Regions from separate parts of the Neobacillus sp. 204 genome, predicted to be linked through region 3. Evidence: riboswitches for the same ligand, from Rfam matches in the RefSeq annotation. Region 3 holds a riboswitch; each other region holds the start of a gene.
The links. A riboswitch is a leader RNA that binds a small molecule or an ion and turns the genes downstream of it on or off. The one in region 3 is predicted to bind cyclic di-GMP.

Region 1 (3,996 bases), on a different contig from region 3:
CTTCAATTGATCAAATTTATATTCAATTTTGTCTACATGAATGGACTGTTTTTCATTTAATTTTTTGATATCTTCTTTCATTTTCTGGAGAGCATTCTCTAAAGCTAGAATTCTCTGCTCCTGGGCTTGAATACACATCTGCAGCCATTGAAGATATTGGGAATAATCCTGATACATATAATCACCTCACAATTAATTCGCCAATAATTTTACCCGAATAATATCGATTAGGACGGTCTTACTTATCCTGTTTTCTAACGGCAGCTTGCAGGGGTACTGCTGGTGCTCCTGATAAAGTGCCTGAAGTTTGTGGTGCAGGTTGTGTAAATCCTCCGGTATTATATAAATGAGCCATAGGTTTGATAATCCCAGCACTGCCTATTTGTAAAACCGAGGAATTGGTAATTCCGCCAATTTTAATGAAATTTATTTGAATGGACTGCTGTATATAAAAATTCATTTACACCCACCTACTCATTTATGCATTCAGTGCAATCCCTTGATCGTAAACATCTGGATCATGGGTATTTGTAGAACTAACATTATTATGGAGCTGTAGGCTATCCCCCGTGTTGAAGGATCCAGCGCCGGAAAAGGTTTTTGCAGCCGAGAATGGCATAATTTTATAAACATCTCCAATATGGAAAACAGAACTGCTCCCAAGTGTAATGACCTGTGCAACTCCAACAATTGCTGGCATTTTCAACACCCTTTTTTCATAGTATCTTCTACATCCTATGTTTGGGCAAAAGTAATGTGATTCAATCGCCCAAATAATTAAAACAGGAGCCAAATTGTGCTTATTCATATTTGTTAGTAACTTTATAGGGGTATATTTTAAAGGCGGTTATAATTACCTGTTATTTTCGACGATAAATGATAAATTAGTAGGATATTCGATAAATCGAAAAGGGACTATTATGTGATTAAGAGATCAGTTGGAAAAATAAACACTGAATCTCGATAAAGGCAAAGTTGATGAAAATCAGTGACGCAAAGCTACAGGGGCTAAGGTGCATTTGCATTATGCCAGCCAGTTACCGAAAGATAGGGTGTTTCATATTAGTTATGCTATGTCTGCATAGGTTTCCTATGTCTATATAGTTTTCTTTGATTTTTACCCCCCTATCGGTAATGGCGGGGTTATTTCTATTTTAGAAGGAAAAATCCGTCCATTTGATGCTGGCGGCTTGAGGCTTTTCCCTTGAGGTAAAAACGATTAAAGGTGGGTGGAAAACTTATGGGCTTACTCGATCAAATTCCAGAAAAAGGACAGCTATGTGGGGAGATTCAAATTGATAAACCAATCAATGACCTAAATGGCCTAGGACCCATATTTCCCCTTCTATTAGATGAAGATGTGTCAGAGGTTATGGTGAATGGTCCTAAACAAGTATACTGTGAACGAAAAGGGAAGTTAGTTTTAACCCCAGTCCAATTCCGCGACAATGAACATGTCATGAAGGTGATTGATAAAATTGTCGCCCCGTTAGGTCGGAGAATTGATAAAAGTTTGCCAATTTTAGATGCCAGGCTTCCAGATGGGTCACATGTAAATGCGATGATTCCTCACTTGGCATTAAATGAGCCAACAATCACTATCAGGAAATCTTCAAAGTATCCTCGCCAAATTGACGATTTAATTAACTTTGGAACAGTGACGAAGGAAATGGCTAACTTTCTGGATGCATGTGTGAAAGCTCGATTAAATATTTTTGTTAGTGGTGGCCCGGGTTCTGGGAAAACAACCACGCTAAATGTACTCTCAAACTTTATACCTGAGGGTGAAAGGATTGTAACGATTGAGGATATTGCAGAGATACAATTGGGACAAGCATATGTGATTTCTCTTGAGACACAACCGCCTGCTAATGTGGAAGAAGGGGCAGACTCTATTCACGAGCTTGTGAGGAACACATTACGGATGAGTCCCGATCGGGTCATCATCGGGGAAGTACGCGGTGAAGAAGCATTTGATATTCTCCAGTCTATGAATAGGGGCCAAGGGGGATTATTGGCGACAGGGCATTCAAAAAGTCCAAAGGATATGATTGCACGATTAGAGACAATGGTTCGTTTATCAGGTGTAGACCTTCCGATAAAAGCAATTCGGGAGCATATAGCCAAGGCGATAGATGTAATTATACAGCAAACCCGTTTGAAAGATGGAACAAGGAAAATAGTTAATATAACTGAAATACGAGGAATGGAAGATGAAAATATTGTTCTTCAAGATATCTTCTCCTTTAAACAAGAAGGGCTTAACTCAGAGGGGAAAATTATTGGACAATTAATATCAACTGGTGTCCGCCCTAAATTTTATGATCGTCTGATGGAATCTGGAATTAATATCCCAGCCTCAGTGTTTATAGACAATGAGGAGTAAAAAAATGAAAGGACTCCTCACGAATTTAAAAATAGTAAAGAGCTGATCCCTATTAGTCGGGGATCAGTTTTTTGTGACCCCTTTATATTTGTTCGATTAAAATGTTTATTTTAAAATAATAAGTGTAGTTAATTTAAAACTTGAGGTGAAATCATGAAATTTGTAACAGTCAAATATAAACAGGAATCATTTGTGGGCTTGGTTGACACAAAAGATACAAAAGTGCTTTTACTTAATCCTGCAGAAGAAGTAATGACAGGGCAAAAAAGCTTCCCTTCTTCTTTGCTGGAATGTATTACTGATGGAGAGATCTTTATCAAAAAAGTTAATGGGTTAATCGATTGGGCAGAAACAAGAGAAAATACAGATTCAATTTATATTCCAATCGAAGAGGTAACACTATTAGCACCAATTCCAAAACCAAGTAAGAATATCTTTTGTGTAGGGAAAAATTATGCGGAACACGCGATTGAAATGGGTAGTGAAGCAGATATACCTGAGCATATTATGGTCTTTACGAAAGCACCAACAACAGTTATTGGACCTAATGAAAAGGTGCTAACCCACCAAAATGTAACGAATCAATTGGATTATGAAGGTGAGCTTGCCGTCATCATTGGTAAAAAAGGTCAGGGAATAAAAAAAGAAGAAGCCTTGGATTATATTTTTGGATATACCATTCTTAATGATGTAACCGCACGAGATTTACAATCGCGCCACAAGCAATTTTTTATCGGCAAAAGCCTTGATACGACCTGTCCGATGGGCCCTTGGATTGTCCACAAAAGTATGATTGAAAATCCCAATCAGTTAAGTATTCATACGGTGGTAAATGGGGAGGTAAGGCAGAACTCAAACACAAAGAATTTTATTTTTCCGATTGAAGAGATTATCTCCGTTCTATCAGCAGGAATGACACTAGAACCAGGAGACATTATTGCGACTGGAACACCAGCTGGGGTAGGGAAAGGGTTTAAACCCCCTAAATTTTTATCTCCCGGTGATCAAATGGAAGTCACGATTGAAAAGATTGGAACACTGAAAAATACCATTCAGAAATAAAGATTAGTACCCAATTCTATTATAGTATTCCTATGCTTGTTACTATATTTGATTTACTTTTTTTCGTGTTTATTAACTGTTTATGGTATGATTAGGTTCGAAAACAATGAAATTTTATACATTAGGAGGGGCACTATTGATTCACGGACATATCACGGCTTGGCTTTTAGCACTAATCTTATTTATTGTTGCACTTTTCTTACATAAAGGTGGAAAAGAAAAAGGTGCTAAAATCGTTCATATGATTTTACGAGTATTATATTTGCTAATTATTGCAACAGGGGTAGGGCTTCTATTTTCGGTTTACAAGATTGACGTTTGGTATGTTTTAAAAGCGGTTGTTGGACTATGGGTAATTGGATTATTCGAAATGATCCTTAGCCGTGTAGCGAATAAAAGAAGAACATCTGTATTTTGGATTCAGTTCGTTATCGCATGGGTCCTTGTTTTATATCTAGGCGGGAAATTGCCTATGTCATTTTTACACCCATAAAATGTAATCATAACTAACAAAGGCTGCCTGCGAACACGGCAGTCTTCTTTTATTT
Region 2 (3,996 bases), on a different contig from region 3:
TAACAGTGCAGGATTGTTGAATAGTAAAGGAGAATTTTCTTGGGATGATAGCTTTCAACTGGAAAAAATGGCTTAAATTGGGATTGTTTTAGTTGTTAGTGTATCAATATTCAGAGATGATGAAGTCTTAATGATAAGAGAAAATAAACCAACTGCCATTGAAATGTGGAACTTTCCGAGTGGACGCATTGAAAACGGTGAAGACATTCTCTTTTCAGCTCGTAGAGAAGTAAAAGAGGAAACAGGCTTTGATGTAAAACTTAATAGCACAACTGGTGTATATAATTTTGTCAGTAGCACAAATAATCAAGTTATTTTATTTCATTTTACTGGTGAGGTTACTGGAGGTTTATTAAAACTAGAGGAAGAAGAGATTTCAGATAGTAGATGGGTTAAGGTAAGTGACCTTGTAAAATTCGATGATGAGGAATTACGGGAACCAAGTGTATTAAAGCAAATAATAGTTAACTTATTAAAAGAGGAGTTACACTCAATTAGTATTTATAATGAACAACTTTAAACTCGTAATAAGTTAAGTATGTGAAAGAATACATTTTAAGTAACGGGTGCATTAGTTGAAGATCCAGCTGCCAGTTACGGCGGCTTTTCTTATGCAACTATAGGGGCAGGTTTGTTTAAGAGGGATTAGGTCATTTCACATAACCTACTTTTATATCTTCTTTCATCTAATCATTTTTTGATGATGCCTGTCTTTCTGAAGGGCAGTTTTCGCAAAGTTTATCGTTTTTAGCTTAAATTCCCCCAAATTAAACACTCGACTAAACACAAAAAATTGGCATTTTTTGTGTGTTTTTGATAAAAATAATTATTATTTTCCCGATTAATTTCATAATTCTACATTTTTTGTATCAAATCAATAAAAAATAGTATATAAAGCCTATAGAAAATATTCGAATTCCCCCAATTTACTTAATTTTCTAAAACATTTATAATTCAAATTGCATACGAGGGTTCTCGGTGTAAAGGGAGCGAGGAAATATGGTTCGTAAATGGACACTTGAGCCATATGGAGCTAGTAGTGTAACCCACCTTTAATTATTATTTTATAGGGGGAATATATATGAAAAAAATGACGAGTTTAGCTTTAGCGGGTATCCTATCAGTAGGACTTGCGGTTAGTTCTGCAAGTGCAGCAGTATCGGTTGACGCAACAGGAACAGGTTTTGTAGGTAAAGGTGATGTACAATTGGCATATGAATGGAGTAATTCTGCTTTACAGAAAAATGCAAGCGGTCTTACTTTTACTTATGACACTCAAGATACTTATGATGTAACAGAGGTATGGGACACTTCAGCAGGTAAGAAAACTGTACATCATGATATCACAGTACCAAAACATGTATCTGTTAGTGCTAGTGTAGGGTATGATGCTCGTACAAGCAAACAAATCACTGGCTTTAACTTAAAAGGTATTGATCCACTTTCAGTAATAATTGAAGGAACTGTACCAGTTGCAGGTGACCCTTTAACTGGCAATCGTCACGTTATTGATCCAGAAACTGGAGCTTGGGTAGAAGCAATTATTACAGACGTTCAATTAACAAAGAGCGAAGGTGGATTATACGCACACTATAATGGAGTAGATGTTGCAATGCCAAATACACCAGTAGCACCAATCGTTGTACCTATCCAGTGACATGTAATGTAATAGTGCGGAAAGCAGTCATTAAATGGCTGTTTTTTTTTTGGTTATGCAAATGAGGGTAGATGGAATTATACCAACCATTTTTCCGACAAATTAAGATACCGTAATGATCGAGATAGATGTAATTTTAAGTGATTTAAATAATGAATTAGAAAATTATTAGATAGGATTGCATTTCACAATCTGAGAGACGATTGTTTTCTACGTACAAGATTGTGAAATAATGTACTTAAACAAACGGGAGCAAGAGTTTAAGATCAGTGGCAGCTTCGGCAGCTTTTTTTGCTTGTTCCACTAACGTGGCATTATAGTTGAAGAAAAATTACAAAAAAACAAAATAAGTGAACCATTAGTGTTAAACAACACAATCAAAAAGTGAAACAGCCTTTTTTATCAAATTTAATTATGTAAAAATTTAATCGGATTTTCTGATTTAAAGAACGTAAAAGCAATCACTCAAGTCATTCGGTGTAAACAACGGCGCCAATTGTCCAAACCATGTAGTAATCTTTCAGGTGGCTTTTGCAGCCACTTCCTAGTATATCAGCAATGTAAGCGCAAACCAACTGGTTAATGTTGGACAATAACAGTGTATGAAAAGCTAAGAAAACAGGAGAAAAACTGAGTTTAACCAATTGGATAAATTCGTTATTTCCCAACCTTCAGCGATTACCAAAATGGTCGAATTTGACCAAAAATGAGATTTGACCTATAAAGCCCAATAATGGCCCCCACATCGAATTTTAATGCCGCTCCCAATTTTTACACCCTAGAACAAACAGAAAAAGCCCATACAAGCCAAATATGAAAGTCGATTTTAGGTCACACAGCGAAATCGAAGATAGATTGCTTGTTTATTGAGTATGAGGTCATTCTTGCTAAATAAATTTTATGATTGGATAAGATTGTGAAGAATGTACTTAAAGTAACGGGTGCGATTGTTCAATAAGGACAGTCGCTTTCCTTGTTCCACTAAAGGTCAGGATAGTTAAATAACGAAGGAGATATAATAAGTTAAATGATTCCTTTTAGATAATGGGGTATTAATATGTCAATGAAAAATAAGTGGTTATTTAATATTGCAATGGTATTACTCTCATGGATTACAGTTTCTTTTTTGGAAAGGCGAAGTATAAAGAGATTTTTTCCAGCCTTTATCTTTGTATTCTTAATAAATTGTATTGATGTTCCGATTGGAAAGAAACGTAGATGGTGGTCTTTTTATAATAAACCACATTCCTTTTTTCATAATGAATTTCCTTTTTTAATAGGTCCAATGTTGGCGGTGGCTTTATGGTCATTAAAATGGACATACGGAAATTTCAAAAAGTTTATCTTGCTAAATGCTCTTTTTCAATTAATTTTTACATTTCTAGCTAAAAGTTTATTTGCAAAGATAAAATTATTTAAATTAGTTCGACTTAATGCATTTCAATTCTTCCTATACTTCTTCTACAAGGCTTTTTTCTTATATGGATTTCAATTCATTTATGAAAATAAAAAGAGATTATTCAACTAAAGCGGGCGATACTTCAACAAAGGTATCGCTTTTTCCTTATGCAACTAACGAAGAAGGTTAGCATTAATAATCGCTCTTTTTCATGTTAACTATTTTGTACGTGGTAACTATAAGTTATAAGAACCCATCTTACCTGAATATACCTAGGTATAGACTGTAAATGGAGGGCTGTTTATGGCTTTAGTTTCAATTTATACTGTTGGTAGGCTAAATCACCCCTATGACCACCCTGCATCTCGTGAGTTTTATGAAATGGGATATAAAGTAATGCGTCAGGCATCTGTATCAGGACATCTTATAGAGGAGTTTTCATCAGATGGAGTGCCTTTCCCTGAAGAAGCTAAAGGGAAAGGTTACCCTGTCCTGACACTAACAGTATGGAAAAGCCTTCAATCCTTATATCGTTTTACCTATTCAGGTAAGCATAGCCAAGCGTTGCGAAATAGGAGCAGATGGATGGAGCCTTATCAAGAGAGACACCTTTCATATGTAGTGTGGTGGACAGAAAAGGTGAAGGATGTCTCATGGGAGGAGGCTTTCAAGAGATACAACTATTATTTTCAACATGGACCCACTCCTTTTGCGTTTGACTTTAAGCACGCGTTTGATGAAAAAGGGGAGACGTGTATGCTTAAGTAGCAGGGTGGTCTCTTATTAACGTTTAGGAAGCTGAGAAAATCACTATTCTTCTTTCTTGACATATCTGGTGAATCAAATAGGTTAGTATATGATAATAGACGCTCTTGCTATTGGTAAATATTTTTTGTTCGTGTTAATGTCCTCTATCCTTTTTATCGAACATCAGAAAACC
Region 3 (3,996 bases):
AACCCGTTATTGCACATAACGGGTTTGTTTTTAATCTTGTTCAGTTAAGATGACGGTTCCTTCTTTTGTAATGGCAAGGGTATGCTCGTATTGCGCTGAATATTTTCCATCAATGGTTCTTGCCGTCCATCCATTGAAATCCATCTTTGTTTGATATCTTCCTACATTGACCATTGGCTCAATCGTAAATACCATACCTTCCTTTATTCTTGCCCCTTTTCCTGGCAGACCATAGTGAGGAACATCCGGTTTCTCATGAATTACTGCTCCAATCCCGTGACCAATAAAGTCCCGGACGACTGAAAACCCTTCGCTTTCAACATATTTTTGAATGGCGTGACCAATATCCCCGATTCGATTGCCGACAACCGCTTGTTCAATCCCTTTGTAAAGTGCTTCCTTTGTGACTTTTAATAAACGCTCGGTTTCTTCTGATACTTCGCCAACAGCATAAGACCAAGCGGAATCTGCTAACGCGCCATTGTAATTGACAACCATATCCACTGTCACAATATCCCCTTCTTTTAAAGGTTCTTTCCTTGGAAAGCCATGGCATATTTCGTCATTTATACTCGCACAAGTAGCATATTCGTAGCCTTTATACCCTTTTTGTTCTGGGGTCGCGCCTTTTTTCTTAAGAAATTCTTCTACAAATACATCAATTTCCCATGTTGTAATACCTGGTTTAATCATTTTAGCAATTTCTTTATGACAAGCTGCCAAAATATCTCCAGCTTTTTTCATCGCATCAATTTCACGCTGTGATTTAAGGACAATCATTATTGGGTCCCCTTCCTTTTTAATTATTTTTATGTATGCAAATCAAAATGGTTATTCGACTAAAAACATACCTCAAAAGAATTATACATTATGCCGTAATAGGCAACACTTTTTATATTAACTCTATCCTGGTATTTTTTCAAAGATACTTTGACTAAACTAATTCTCAAAGTTCAAAAATTGTCATATTTCTTTGTTCTTAATATGGTGCTTTTCCATTCTTTTTGTTAGAATTAACGTAAAGTGAATAATAATTGGGTGTGAGACTAATGATTGGTGATCGCGTAAAAAAATTTCGCTTAGATAGAAAAATGTCACTTTCCGAACTTGCTGCTCAAGCTGGGGTGGCTAAATCATATTTAAGTAACCTTGAAAATAATAAACAAGAGAACCCTTCTATAAAGTTCCTAGAAAAAATTGCTGTTGTTTTGAATATTCCTGTGGACCATTTGATACATGAAGAAATCAATAAAGAGGAATTAGATATTGATTGGATGAATCTAGTCAAAGATGCAATGAAGTCTGGTGTATCTAAGGAACAATTTCGGGATTTCCTTGAATTTAATAAGTGGCGAATTAATCAAAACGATAAATAGATATAAAAGATCTTATTGAAAAGAAAAGCATTCTACAAAAAACGTGATTTTTTTGTAGAATGCTTTTTATTTATGTACGTTTAACGTGATTATCTCTTGTTAATCAAGAAATCACGAACTGCTTCTATGGATAACCCTAAGTCCTTTGCTTCTAATATGAGTGCCATCCATTCTTGATCGATTACTTCTACATTATTTTCGGTTATAACCATTCTACTCACTCCTAAAATACATAATGTATTCCAGGTAACCCGGCCATCTTAGCATGTAAAACATACCTTAGATCCTCGGCTTTGCGTCCCTGCTTTTCAACAGGTTTGCCTTTTTCTGATTCCAACACAACTTAAGTCACTGTATTAATGTTTTTTTCATTGTTTTGATAGGTCGATATACTTAATCCTCATTGATATTATATCTAGTGCTATTTCAGTAGGGTGTTGTAATTTGTCGTAATTTTACAATATTCAAAAAACTTTTTCTAACAATTAATCCCATATTTCTACAAAAATATCCCAATTTAAATCGAATCCTTGCAGCTTTATGTCAAAATGATGGAACTTTGAACAATTTCTTTCCTTCTCATTATGTTGAATAACCATTAAAAGATATATTTATCACTTCAATATTTGTCTAAATTGTGACAATTAGCATATAATGTAAACAACACGACTATTATCATAATATTAATAATATTCAAATATTGGTGGTGAAGCAGTTCGATGCCCCTTATTCATGTGTTAAACTTTTCTATTCCGATTGCATTTATTGTGTTTGCTGGCTATTTATTGGACCGCATATGCAAGCCAGAGCTCTCAAAACAAAAAGCTGATGAAGAGTGAATCTATGTAAGATTCCTCTTTCAATCAGCTTTTTCTTTTTATGTGCTAATCAAAAAGTAATTATTTCACTCTATTTTGGGAATGATACTTGCGAAGACGAAAGGAGTGTTGAATTTGGCACGCGGAGAACATTTTGAACATAAAAAGAAGCATCATCCAGGGAACTTCCCTAAAGACACTTTAACAGAAAAACAGGGGAAAGAAGCAGTCGGTGACGAGGAATTCCTAGTGGTACGGGAAGCCTTTAAAAATCGAGTTGAAAATGAGGAAGAATATCGAGGAGATACTGCTCGTTTGCTCAATGATCAGACAGAATAAAAAGGCGTGAGCACCACACGCCTTTTTATTCTTAGGAATTCCCCTTAGAATTGTCCTTTTTCAATACTTAAAGTTCTAATAAGTTGCGAAAATTCTATGGACTTAAGCCACTCAGCAACTTTTTCTATATCTTTTGAGAACACTCTATCTTGTGTAATGGACGCTACCTGTTCGCGACCTTTATCAAAAAACACCCTAGTATGTGTTGCCATTTTATCAATTCCGCGAATCTCCACTGCCTGCATGGCACAAATCAGTTCAATCGCCAAAACTCTTCTTGCATTTTGGATAATTTGATAAGCATGCCTTGAGGCAATTGTGCCCATGCTTACATGGTCCTCTTGATTGGCAGATGAAGGAATAGAATCGACACTTGCTGGATGGGCAAGTGTTTTATTCTCTGATACCAGTGCTGCAGCCGCATATTGCATGATCATCGCACCCGATTGCAAACCAGGTTGTGGACTTAAAAATGCCGGTAAATCATTTAGCTGAGGATTTACCAAGCGTTCAATTCGTCTTTCCGAAATATTTGCCAGTTCGGCAACGGCAATTTTCATAAAATCCATCGCAAAAGCAATCGGCTGCCCGTGAAAGTTCCCCCCTGAGATCACCTTTTCCCCGTTATCAAAAATTAACGGATTATCTGTTGCGGCATTCATTTCAATCTCTAATTTTTCCTTTACATAATCCAAAGCCTGCCATGAGGCACCATGAACCTGTGGAATACACCGGAGTGAATAAGCATCTTGAACTCGTAACTCACCCTGCTGGGTTGTTAACAAACTATCGCTTAAATAGCGGCGGATTCTTGCTGCTGTATCAATTTGCTGTTTATACCCTCTTGCCACCTGAACTTCTTCCGCAAATGCATCGATAATTCCATTTAACCCTTCCATTGTCATGGAAGCAATCAGCTCACTTTCTTGTGCCAGCTGCTCTGCTTCCAAGTAACCGATAACTCCCATAGCAGTCATCGCTTGGGTTCCATTAATAAGGGCAAGACCTTCTTTTGCTTCCAATGTTAAGGGTAAAATACCTTCTTGTTGAAGTGCATTAAAAGCTTCCATTTGCTCGCCTTTGTAAAATACTTCCCCTTCACCAATTAATACCAATGCCAGATGAGAAAGCGGGGCTAAATCACCACTTGCCCCAAGGGAACCTTGCTGCGGGATGACAGGAATAATGTCTTGATTTACTAATTCTAATAACTTTTCAATGACAATCGGCCTGACACCTGAAAATCCCTTGAGGAGTGCGTTAGCCCGGAGTAGCACCATTGCTTTTGCAACAATTTCTGGAAAAGGATCGCCCACTCCGCATGCATGAGAACGAATTAGATTAAGCTGAAGATCTTGGACATGGTTCTTATCAATGAGTACGTCGCTGAATTTTCCAAACCCTGTCGTAATTCCATAAACCACCTTTGATTCTGCCACAATTCTTTCCACTGCTTCACGACT
Region 4 (3,996 bases), on a different contig from region 3:
AAATATAGCTAGTAGTAAGTATTGTCACGCTTACATATTGAGTCATCAAAGATTACCAAAATTATTCTCGGGAGTGCTTAACTTTTTTACGCTTCATCCGATAATTCATAGTAAATAGGAATTGTATTTAAAAAGGAGCAAATAATCATGGTTTTAAATAATCCATATCAAACCTATCAAAAACAAGCAGTGACTACCTCTAAACCTGAGGATTTAACCTACATGTTATATCAAGGATTGGTTAAATTTATAAGATTATCTAAACATGCACTACAAAATAATAACCTAGAAGAATGCCACAGCAATAATTTACGGGCCCAAGATATTCTAAGCGAATTAATGGTGACCTTAAAACAAGGATATAGCATCTCAGATTCCTTATTTTCAATGTATGATTATATGAAATCACGTTTGATTGAAGCAAATCTGAGTAAAAATTTGGACTTACTTATTGAAGTGGAAGAGTTTGCTTTAGAATTAACTGAAACATGGTCTGCTGCTATGAAATTAAGTAAAACTAAAAGCTAAGGTCTGGGATCAATATGGAAGAATTAATTGAAGCTATTTATAAGATGACAAATGATATGAATCGCTGTTTAGAAGAAGAAAAGTTTGAGGAATTTGAGATCTTGGTAATTGATCGACAGACGTTAATGAGCAAAGTGGATGAACTGAAGAATAAGGAAACCAACTTCGAATATTCTCCAAACGCGAAGCAACGTTTGCAGTATATACATGCCATTGATCAGCTTATGACACAGTTAGTAGAAAAGAGTTTAACTGAAACCAAAATTCTCATCAATCAAATGAAAAAGCAAAAACAGGTTTCGAAACATTATCATCCTTATTTTAATCAAACAAATGGTGTATTTTTAGACTCAAAAAGATAAACTGACCTATTTTTAGAGTTTCAAGAATAGGTTTCTTTTTGTTAATGTGACAAGTTTTGACGAAAATATGGGCAAATTGTCATATTTATGCACGAAATAGTCTAAAGTACCTAGTTAATTCGACACAAAATGATAAAATAGTCGGATATTCGATAATGGTAAAACATTCTATTATTTGATTAAGAGATTACTTCGGATACTGAAACACAAAATCTCGATCAAGGCAAAACTGGTGAAAATCAGTGGCGCAAAGCTAAAGGGGCTAAGGGTAATTCACTATGCCAGCCAGCTGCCCAAAGATAGGGTGTTTTTACTAGGTGGAAAAATGTCGAAATAGGTATAGGACTCTATACCTGCAAAGCATTTTTTGTCTGCTAACCCCCTTCGGTAGAGGCGGGGTTATTTTTATACTCTTTAACACCAGTTAAAGGAGAGGGCGAAAAAATGTTCCTGCAACATGTGAAAACTGAAGAACGGGTGAATCACAAGATTTTAGACTTTTTGGAATTTAGAAAGAAGAAACCCTTCTTTATGAAACCGGTTAAAGTGACAATTGGATATCCAATCAACAGTTCCTATTATATTGTGAAAAATGTAGTTTATATGGGAAAACAAATTCTTGCGATGAAGGAAGAACTTGATACGACTTCGATTGTTTTAGTTGAAGGGACGATAGAAAATGGTCAACTAACATGTGTTTCAATGCTTTCGGAGGAGTGTTTGGGTGACGTAAGCAGGTTATTAGAAGGAGCCATTTAAACGCTTTCAACCTTGAAAACGAAATGGTTAAATAAAACTTCTTTATAATGCGTGACCACGGATCGCATCGTTGTCACGCATCTTTTCTGTCAAAACAAACCAGCTAGAACGTTAATAATGAGCATTCTATTAAGGGAAGGAGTATTCCATTGATTATTGGTGATGATTGGTTTACAAAAACGATGTTAATAAATACTTTATCCCGTAATGAGCAAGTAAAATCACAAATGGGGACAACCAAGATTGATTTTGGTGATCTTTTTACTTCAGTTTTAAATGAATTAATCCAAAAGGAGTTGCCAATTTCCTCTACACCAACTCTTCAATCGTTTGTAGATAATTTACCATCTAATAATTTAGCCTTAGTTAATGAAATCCCTAATACGGGACTTCTGAATAACACATTCAGTACAAACGAACCGTTACGTTTTCAAACGATCAGTTCAGAAAAGATAAATCAAATACTGGATGGGAAGCTCAAAGGAATGGGGGACGCGTTTATTAGTGCGGGTCAAAAGTATAATGTCAATCCTGCTTTATTAACAGCTATTGCCCAACATGAAACAGGAAATGGAACATCAAAAGCAGCCTATGTAAAGAATAATGTGGGTGGAATGATGGGGAAATATGGTTTGAAGTCGTATTCTTCGATTGAAGAAAGTATTATGGATATGGCTCGAAATCTAAGTAAGAATTATTTAGGGATGGGACTAACAAGTATTTCAAAAATTGCCGGAAAATATGCGCCCATTGGTGCGGATAATGACCCAACTGGATTAAACAACCATTGGGTAAATGGGGTTAGCAAGTATTTGGGACAACTTAAAGCATGATTTTAAAACAGTAATTAGTCATCTTGTAACATCTATGTAAAATTTGTTATAGATTTGCAAACCTTTTTTATAGTATATTGATTTATGGAAATAAAATGATATTGATATACTATCGAAATTTTTCAAAGTTTTTTAGTTAGAAAGGAGGGGGATCATTTGAACAATATTAGCCTCCTACAAAAGGCCTTAGATGCCTCAAGTTTACGCCAACAAGTTATTTCTAATAATATTTCAAATGCAGAAACTTCAGGTTATAAAGCAAAACAGGTCGTGTTTGAAGATGTACTAAAAAAACACCTAAACAATCAAACTAATTTTGTTGGTAATCGTTCTGATGCTCGTCATTTGGTAATTGGCAATCCAGCAGATATACCTACAGCCAATATTGTAGAGAATACAAATTCCGTAATGCAAAACAATGGTAATAACGTAGATATTGATGAAGAAATGACTCGTATGGGAAAGAATTCGCTCTGGTACTATACACTTACCGAGCAAATTAACAGTGAATTTCAACAATTATCGATTGCCATTAAAGGAAGGAGTTAAGGTATATGTTTGATTCATTAAATATTAGTGCTTCAGCCTTAACCGCTCAGCGTCTGCGAATGGATGTGGTATCGGCTAATATTGCTAATGCAGAAACTACAAGAGGAACATTTGTTAATGGTAAATGGGAGCCGTACCGTCGGAAGTTGGTTATGATGGAGCCGCGAGAAAAATCCTTTAATCAAATTTTACAAGGTGAAATGCAAAAACAAACAGAATCAAAAACACAGCTGCAAGGGGTAAGGGTTTCAGGAATTGTTAATGACAAGACCCCATTCAAACCGGTCTATGACCCAACAAACCCAGATGCCAATGCAGATGGATACATAATGATGCCAAATGTGGATGTATCAAAGGAAATGATCGATTTACTTGCTGCCTCAAGAGCATATGAAGCAAATGTCACGGCCTTCAATACAGGCAAGTCGATGATGTTAAAAGCTCTTGAAATGGGCCGTTAGGAGGGAAATAAATGGCTGTTTCTGGTATTAATTCTGGTTTAATCAAAATTAATCAAAATCCTTTTCAAAAAGTAGATTCTACTTCAACAAAAACTTCGTTTGCAAATATAATCCAAGGGTATTTGGAGAACGTGGATACCACGGTAAAGCAGGCTTCGGACCTTACGGTAAAAGCGGCAGCTGGGGAAGTAAACAACATACATGATGTTACAATTGCATCTCAAAAGTCTAAGGTAGCGTTAGAACTTACTGTTACTGTGAGGGATAAGGCGATCGAAGCTTATCAAGAAATGATGCGGATGCAATTTTAAAAGAATGATAGAAAGCTAGGCAGGGTGAGAGATGAAACGATCATGGACAGATCAACTTAAACAAACAGGAGAGCTCTTCAGCAATTACTGGAGGTCAAAAAGCTCGAAACAAAAAGGACTCATCATAGGGACATTTTTGGTTCTTTTAGTTGCCCTTTCTACCTTTATCTTTTTTGCGTCACGCCCTCAATAT

Region 1: linked by a shared signal. The riboswitch ahead of ACJ004_RS00670 (TadA family conjugal transfer-associated ATPase) and the one ahead of ACJ004_RS07765 (anti-repressor SinI family protein) in region 3 are both predicted to bind cyclic di-GMP.
Region 2: linked by a shared signal. The riboswitch ahead of ACJ004_RS27205 (hypothetical protein) and the one ahead of ACJ004_RS07765 (anti-repressor SinI family protein) in region 3 are both predicted to bind cyclic di-GMP.
Region 4: linked by a shared signal. The riboswitch ahead of ACJ004_RS12100 (hypothetical protein) and the one ahead of ACJ004_RS07765 (anti-repressor SinI family protein) in region 3 are both predicted to bind cyclic di-GMP.

What each region holds. Positions count from the first base shown of each region.
Region 1 covers NZ_JBJORY010000001.1:133,071-137,066, forward strand. The annotation lists gene gerPC (spore germination protein GerPC) at 1-177, opposite strand, end outside; gene ACJ004_RS00660 (spore germination protein GerPB) at 239-460, opposite strand; gene ACJ004_RS00665 (spore germination protein) at 479-700, opposite strand; cyclic di-GMP riboswitch class I at 959-1,045, shown strand; gene ACJ004_RS00670 (TadA family conjugal transfer-associated ATPase) at 1,241-2,386, shown strand; gene ACJ004_RS00675 (fumarylacetoacetate hydrolase family protein) at 2,540-3,448, shown strand; gene ACJ004_RS00680 (YisL family protein) at 3,585-3,941, shown strand.
Region 2 covers NZ_JBJORY010000021.1:18,987-22,982, forward strand. The annotation lists gene ACJ004_RS27200 (NUDIX hydrolase) at 77-520, shown strand; cyclic di-GMP riboswitch class II at 977-1,060, shown strand; gene ACJ004_RS27205 (hypothetical protein) at 1,082-1,657, shown strand; gene ACJ004_RS27210 (hypothetical protein) at 2,715-3,185, shown strand; gene ACJ004_RS27215 (DUF3291 domain-containing protein) at 3,360-3,824, shown strand.
Region 3 covers NZ_JBJORY010000003.1:111,005-115,000, forward strand. The annotation lists gene map (type I methionyl aminopeptidase) at 31-780, opposite strand; gene ACJ004_RS07760 (helix-turn-helix domain-containing protein) at 1,050-1,376, shown strand; gene ACJ004_RS07765 (anti-repressor SinI family protein) at 1,466-1,588, opposite strand; cyclic di-GMP riboswitch class I at 1,619-1,708, opposite strand; gene ACJ004_RS07770 (hypothetical protein) at 2,321-2,533, shown strand; gene hutH (histidine ammonia-lyase) at 2,578-3,996, opposite strand, start outside.
Region 4 covers NZ_JBJORY010000005.1:141,493-145,488, reverse strand. The annotation lists gene fliS (flagellar export chaperone FliS) at 148-528, shown strand; gene fliT (flagellar protein FliT) at 543-890, shown strand; cyclic di-GMP riboswitch class I at 1,103-1,187, shown strand; gene ACJ004_RS12100 (hypothetical protein) at 1,335-1,649, shown strand; gene ACJ004_RS12095 (glucosaminidase domain-containing protein) at 1,799-2,482, shown strand; gene flgB (flagellar basal body rod protein FlgB) at 2,639-3,031, shown strand; gene flgC (flagellar basal body rod protein FlgC) at 3,037-3,492, shown strand; gene fliE (flagellar hook-basal body complex protein FliE) at 3,504-3,803, shown strand; gene fliF (flagellar basal-body MS-ring/collar protein FliF) at 3,835-3,996, shown strand, end outside.